2 regions of the Staphylococcus sp. AC872 genome follow, and region 2 is predicted to be linked to the other one. Evidence: predicted binding sites of a transcription regulator. Region 2 holds the regulator's gene; the other holds the start of a gene.

Region 1 (3,442 bases), on a different contig from region 2:
AGGATGATAATCATAATTTCTTACTAAATAATTGGTTCCGTTAAATACGGTACAACCACTTTCTTTTAAATCAGTAAAACGATAATGTGCAAAGTTTAAAATCATTTGACGTGTTGGTAACTTTAATACATCTTGCATACCCATGAGTTCTTCCCAAATTTTAGGTGCATACGTTTGAAAAATAGAATGTGTTTCGTTAACATCTATATCAAATCTAGGAATTCGCTTTTTCCATTCTTTTTCTCTGTTTTTTAAGAGGTCAGTTTGTTTTAACCATTTGGCAGTGTGTATACCTAAATCATAATGTGAACCTCTATAGCACATAATTTCAGATTGAACGTTTTGCATATGAAAGTACTCCTTATTCAAAATTTACACTTTGTAATATAATGTTAATGTTACATTAATTGTTATTTTATGTAATTATATATATAATAAAATTGTAATTAGTTACTGATAGCATTGAGAAATAATTTATTTTGGGGTGATATCATGCGTAGTAAATATGATTATATAAAAGGCGCAATTTATAATTGGTGGCACAAATAATTATAATATTGCACTGACGGCTGATGAATAAATCAGTCGTCTTTTTTATAGTTACATCTTATCATAAAAATTTTTATAAAGTGAGCTTATAAAAATAGTAAAAAGGGTATGTATTTATTGATAACGATAAATATGCTATCATAATGTATTGTAGATATGCATATAAAATATAGAGGTGAATTTTAATGTGGAACTTTATTAAAGGTTTATTTAAATTTGTATTTAGTTTAGTAGCTATCACTACAGTTGTTGTAGGTGTAGGTGTAGTTGCATTTGCTTATATTTTCAAAAAAGACTTTGAAGATATCGAAAGAAAAACTAAAGAAATCGTTTCAGATATCGAAAATAATAATTAATTTAAAGATTAAATTAATGAAAGCGTCACTGATGAAATCGTCATCAGTGGCTTTTTTATTTGCTTTAAAAGAAATTAAGTAGGGGAAATACGTACAATGTCTAATAAAGAAAGTTTGAATTTATCAGAAGAATGAGATGGATATCCTTCAACTTCAAAAGTTATAGCATCAATACGTTCAATATTAAGTTCGATAGATTTAAAGTATCCATCATCATAATACTGTACGACTACTGGTTGATTTAACTGCAAGGACTGATGTAAACGAAAATTCAAATCAGATAATTGATCGTCGGAAAGCACAGGACGATCAACCTTATTTTGATCGATGATATATTGATGAATCGTTTCAAATTGTTCAGGTAAGGTAGCAAATGGTGCCCATTTAACCATGCCACGGCCTTTTGGAATATTTCTATTCAATTGGTTGCGCGGAATATTTCGATAGTCCAACTGATTATTATTTAAATCCTTAATCATCTTTCAATCACCTCAATATTTATACTTTTATTATACGAACATACGTTCTGTTTTGCAAGTGGTATTTCGCTAGAATCATGTGTGGTTATCAAGATATAAAATTTAAGTATAGAGGTTTATAACTAAAATCATACCCAAACGTTTGTCTTTATATATATAAATTTAATAGAATAGAGGTAAGTGATAAGGAGGCGTTGACGAAATGACTAAAGGTTATATTGGTTCATATACGAAGAAGAATGGACAAGGGATTTATCAATTTGATTTAGACGAACAAAATGGGCAAATAGTTGAAGTGGCGACTGGTTACCAACTAGAAGCATCAACGTATGTAACAAGAAATAATCATTTTCTATATGCTATTACAAAAGAAGGAGACAATTGTGGTGTCGCAAGTTTTAGAATAGCAGAAAATGGCGAATTAACATTAATCAATAAATGTTTGGCTTCTCAAAAGGGAACAGGATGTTATGTTCAAGTATCAACAAATGGTGAGTTTCTATTTGAAGCAATTTATGGTGCAGGATTAGCTCGAATTTATCAATTAAATCCGACTACTGGTGAAATAGAGAGATTGATTCAGGAGCTAGCGCATGACTATCCACTTGGACCTCATGAAAGACAAGAACATCCTCATGTGCATTTTTTAAACGAGACACCAGATGGTCAATATGTAGTAGCAGCTGATTTAGGTACAGATCGACTTGTGTCATACACATTTAGTGAAAATGGTTTGAAAGAACATGCTGTTTCAGAATTTAATGCAGCTGATGGTACGCGTCATATTGCATTTCATGAAAATGGAAAATATGCATATGTCGTACATGAATTATCAAATATTGTTAGCGTGACTAAATATGAAGATGGTCGTTTTAAAGAATTAGAACGTCATTTAACAATTCCAGAACATTTTGATGGTGCAACTAAACTTGCAGCAGTACATTTATCGCATGACCAACAGTTCTTATATGTAAGTAATCGTGGTCATGATAGCATTGCAATTTACAAAGTCTTAGAAAATGGGGCTAAACTTGAATTGGTTGATATTGTCAAAAGTGGTGATGAATTCCCACGAGATTTTAATATCACAGAATCAGATGATTACTTAGTTTGTGCACATCAAGAAGGCCAATCTAAATTAACGGTATTTGAAAGAGATAAAGAAAAAGGCACATTGACGTTAAAAGATCAATCAACTCAGGCACCAGAAGGTGTTTGTGTCATGTTCTAAAAAATAAATCCCTTAAGCGATATTGCTTAAGGGATTTATTTTTTTAATTTTTGAAAAATGCTTTAATATACTTAAATTTACCTTTATAAGGTGGGAAAAATAGGCTCGACTCTAAGCGTGTCGATTTAAAAGTATATGATTTATCATGAGAAAATGTATCAAATGAGTATTTGCCGTGATAATTACCGATACCCGATAGACCTACACCGCCAAAAGGTAAATTAGGATTTGCTAGGTGCATCAATGTATCGTTAATAGCACCACCACCAAAGGCAAGTTCGTTAAGCACACGGTGCGTTGAATTTTCATCTTCACTAAATAAATAAAGGCTCAAAGGTTTAGGGCGAGACTGGATTATTTCGAAAGCTTCATCAAATTGATCATAACTGATGATTGGTAATAATGGACCAAAGATTTCTTCTTCCATAATTAAATCTGAAGTTTGAATATCATCAATAATAGTGGGTTCGATGAATAAATCGGATTCATCACTATGACCACCAAAAATGACATTCTCTTTATGGTGTTGTAGTAAATCATTTAAGCGATTAAAATGCTTATGATTTACAATTCTGCCATAATCAGGACTAGATTGAATGGTCTTACCATAAAATTCATTTAGAGTTTGTTTTAATGCTTTGATAAAATCATCTTTTACTTTTCGGTCTACTAAAATATAATCTGGAGCAACACAAGTTTGTCCTGCGTTTGTAAATTTACCAAAAGCAATTCTCTCACTAGCTACTTTTAAATTAGCTGTTTCATCGATAATTACAGGAGATTTACCACCTAATTCAAGTGTTACAGGAACGAGGTTTTCACTTGCG
Region 2 (3,442 bases):
CTAAGATGTAATTCCATCCATATGATTCAAAACGTGATTGTGTTTTTTCAGAAAATGCTTTGTCTAAATCACCATCTAATGAAATATCATTTGAATCATATAAAACGATTAATTTGTCTAATTGGTTATGGCCGGCAAATGAAGCTGCCTCATGTGAAATACCTTCCATTAAGTCGCCATCTGACGCAAGTACATACGTATAATGATCAACTACATTGTAATTTTCTTTATTAAATTTACCTGCTAAATAACTTTCTGCTAATGCCATACCTACAGACATTGCAAAACCTTGACCTAGTGGACCCGTTGTTACTTCTACACCATCAGTATGTCTGAATTCTGGATGACCTGGTGTTTTAGAATCCCATTGTCTAAATTGTTTTAGTTCATCCATTTCTAAGCTACCAGATACATGTAATAAGCTATATAATAACGCCGAACCATGTCCAGCAGATAATACAAATCTATCTCTGTTAAAATAATCTTTAGATTGGGGATTAAAATTTAGGTGTCTTGTCCATAGTGTGTATGCCATTGGTGCTGCACCCATTGGTAAACCAGGGTGACCTGAATTGGCTTTTTCTATTGTATCGATACTTAAAGCACGAATCGTATCGATTGCTAATTGATCTTCTTTATTAAACATTATATTTTCTTCCCTTCTTCAAATAATACCTCAAATTAATTATAACTTATTTTAATATAAATTCATAAAGAAAAATCTGAAAAATCCCTCAGTTTTTCTATTAAAATAAATCTAAAATGATAAAATTTCACGCTTATTTTTCTTTCTTATTCTGTTGAATTTTCTTTAATTTTTCAGGAGTAACATCAGTACCCTCTGGATCTATCACTTTAGTGTTTTCTAATTGCTTTTTGAACCCTTCTATAAATGAATCAAGATATTGTTTTCTCAACTTAGATTGCTCTTTGGCTTCTTCGTTGGTTAAACCTTGTTCTTTCTTCTTTTTAGCTAATTCATTAATTCTATCAATATTTAAATCATTTTTAGACATTCAAATTCCTACTTTCATATCAATTATTGTTCAATTATATCCATAGTTAATTTCTAACCTTATATCATATATTTTTATATTCTTATAATAATATAGCGTTTATAAACCTTCCATAGAATATAACAAAAAAATGAGCATAACCAAATCGTTACGCTCACTTTTACTTTTTTATTCTATTTTAGTGTTTAGTGGGCTAATGCGAACATAGACCCAGATTTATGTTCGCTGTTCCCGTTATTATTAGGTGTTTGATGTTCATTTTGGTTAGCATTCTGATGAATTTCATGATCTGTCATTTCGTACGTTTGTTCTGAATGTGCGCTTTGATTAACACTTAAGAAGAATACTAAAAAGATAAGGCAAGATACTAAAAATACTGCTATATATGTTAAAAATGTCTTTGTTTGTTTTGTTAACATGAATCTCACTCCTAGAACGTTTGTTTGTATTTATAATTTAACAGAACAGATGTTCCATGTCAACACTTTAACGAACAAACGTTTGTTATTTACTATTAGAGATGCTATAATAAACTTAAATAAAACTAGGGAGTGCCTATATATGAGAGAATTAACGAAAAGACAAAGTGAAATATATGATTACATTAAGCAGATTGTTCAATCAAAAGGGTATCCACCAAGTGTTCGAGAAATTGGTGAAGCAGTAGGATTGGCTTCAAGTTCAACTGTTCATGGTCACTTATCAAGATTAGAAGAAAAAGGCTATATTAAACGTGACCCTACTAAACCTAGAGCAATTGAAATTGTTAGCGAACAATTAAATGATAATATTAGTATGGAAGAAACAATTCATGTTCCTGTAATCGGTAAAGTAACTGCAGGTATTCCAATTACTGCTGTTGAAAATATTGAAGAATATTTTCCATTGCCTGAACATTTAACTTCCACACATAATAGCGATATTTTTATTTTAAATGTTGTTGGAGACAGTATGATTGAAGCGGGTATTCTTGATGGCGATAAAGTTATCGTTCGTAGTCAAACAATCGCAGAAAATGGCGATATTATTGTTGCGATGACAGAAGACGATGAAGCGACAGTTAAAAGATTTTATAAAGAAAAGAACCGTTATAGATTGCAACCCGAAAATAGTACGATGGATCCAATTTATTTAGAAAATGTTATTGTAGTTGGAAAAGTAATCGGTTTATATAGAGAAATGTAATCATATTTTATCCTCATAACCCCCTATATATATAAAAAGGATTAGGCATCATGCCTAATCCTTTTTATTTTGATTCTTGTTCAAAACTTCTTTTACTTTTTCTAAGATATCAGGTTGTTGTTTTGATTTAGTTGACATTCTATCTACTTCCTTACAACTAATTAGTACCCCAACATATATTGTTTTAAACGATTAACCAGTATAATTTTCGGTCCAATATGGTTGTCGTTGATCATTAAAATCAACGCCGACGCCTAAAGTTGAGAAGCTATCATTTAGTATATTTTTTCTGTGCCCTAATGAATTCATTAGTCCTTCGTGAGCGTATATACTATTTTGTTGTCCATAGGCTAGATTCTCACCTGCGGCATTAAAGTCATGGTGATCTGCTTTCAATCGATCAAATGGTGATTTCCTCTTTAAATCTGTATGATCAAAATAATTATTTTCCACCATATCTTTGCTATGCTTTCTAGCAGTATTAGAAATGGATTTAGAATAACTTAACGTTGATAATTGTCTTTGTTTTCTCTCTGCATTAACAATATCAAAATCTTGTAATTCAAAGCTTTTTTCCAAGGATTTAGAAGGTGCACCATATTGCTCTTGAAGTCTATTTTCCATTTCATCACTTACTTGATATAACGCTGTGACACCATTCTGTTCATGTTTATCATAGAAGACAGTAGTATATATATGCTTTTTGTGAAAGACGTCATATTCATCGTTTTGTATTTCAAACCGCTTATTCCCTTTTTTCATTTCATCAATAGGTTTACCTAAACGATCTCTCACCTTATTTTTAGGGGTCGCATATTTTATTTTAGATTGCGAAGAGATTAAGTTTTGATTAGTGTACATACCGTTTACTCTATCTTTAATATAACTAATCATAACGAATTGGTTATAATCATCATCGTAATACGTATACCAATGTGTGCCATATTCATTAGAAGTGATGCGTCGTGCTTTACCTAATTTATCTTCCACTTCTTTTTTTGACATATTCATTTGAATATTATTTATGGCAAATTCTTGTTTATTCGGAACATCCAAACTTATATCTTCTTCATTAGAATCTCCAAATGCCCAATGATCTATCTGTTGTCTAACTTCTAATTGAACTTTTTCTAGTGGTTTCCATTCATTCAATGGCAGAAAAATGACTAAACATAAACATGCGACAAAAAATACGAGAAACTTTTTAATTGTAGTCACCTACCATAAGATACTAGTCTCTA

The links. Region 2 encodes LexA, which represses DNA repair genes until DNA is damaged. Its sites were predicted from a motif close to CGAACATATGTTCG; they were not measured.
Region 1: the regulator LexA is predicted to act here: its motif matches at 1,420-1,433, upstream of ACZ267_RS10930 (YolD-like family protein).

The regions. Positions count from the first base shown of each region.
Region 1 is NZ_CEEDKW010000008.1:11,372-14,813, forward strand. It holds gene ACZ267_RS10920 (C45 family autoproteolytic acyltransferase/hydolase) at 1-348, opposite strand, end outside; gene ACZ267_RS10925 (hypothetical protein) at 735-905, shown strand; gene ACZ267_RS10930 (YolD-like family protein) at 980-1,384, opposite strand; gene pglS (6-phosphogluconolactonase) at 1,587-2,615, shown strand; gene ACZ267_RS10940 (aldehyde dehydrogenase) at 2,659-3,442, opposite strand, start outside.
Region 2 is NZ_CEEDKW010000002.1:186,193-189,634, forward strand. It holds gene tkt (transketolase) at 1-646, opposite strand, end outside; gene ACZ267_RS03780 (DUF896 domain-containing protein) at 780-1,016, opposite strand; gene sosA (DNA damage-induced cell division inhibitor SosA) at 1,202-1,435, opposite strand; gene lexA (transcriptional repressor LexA) at 1,578-2,201, shown strand; gene ACZ267_RS03795 (CAP domain-containing protein) at 2,394-3,419, opposite strand; gene guaC (GMP reductase) at 3,433-3,442, opposite strand, start outside.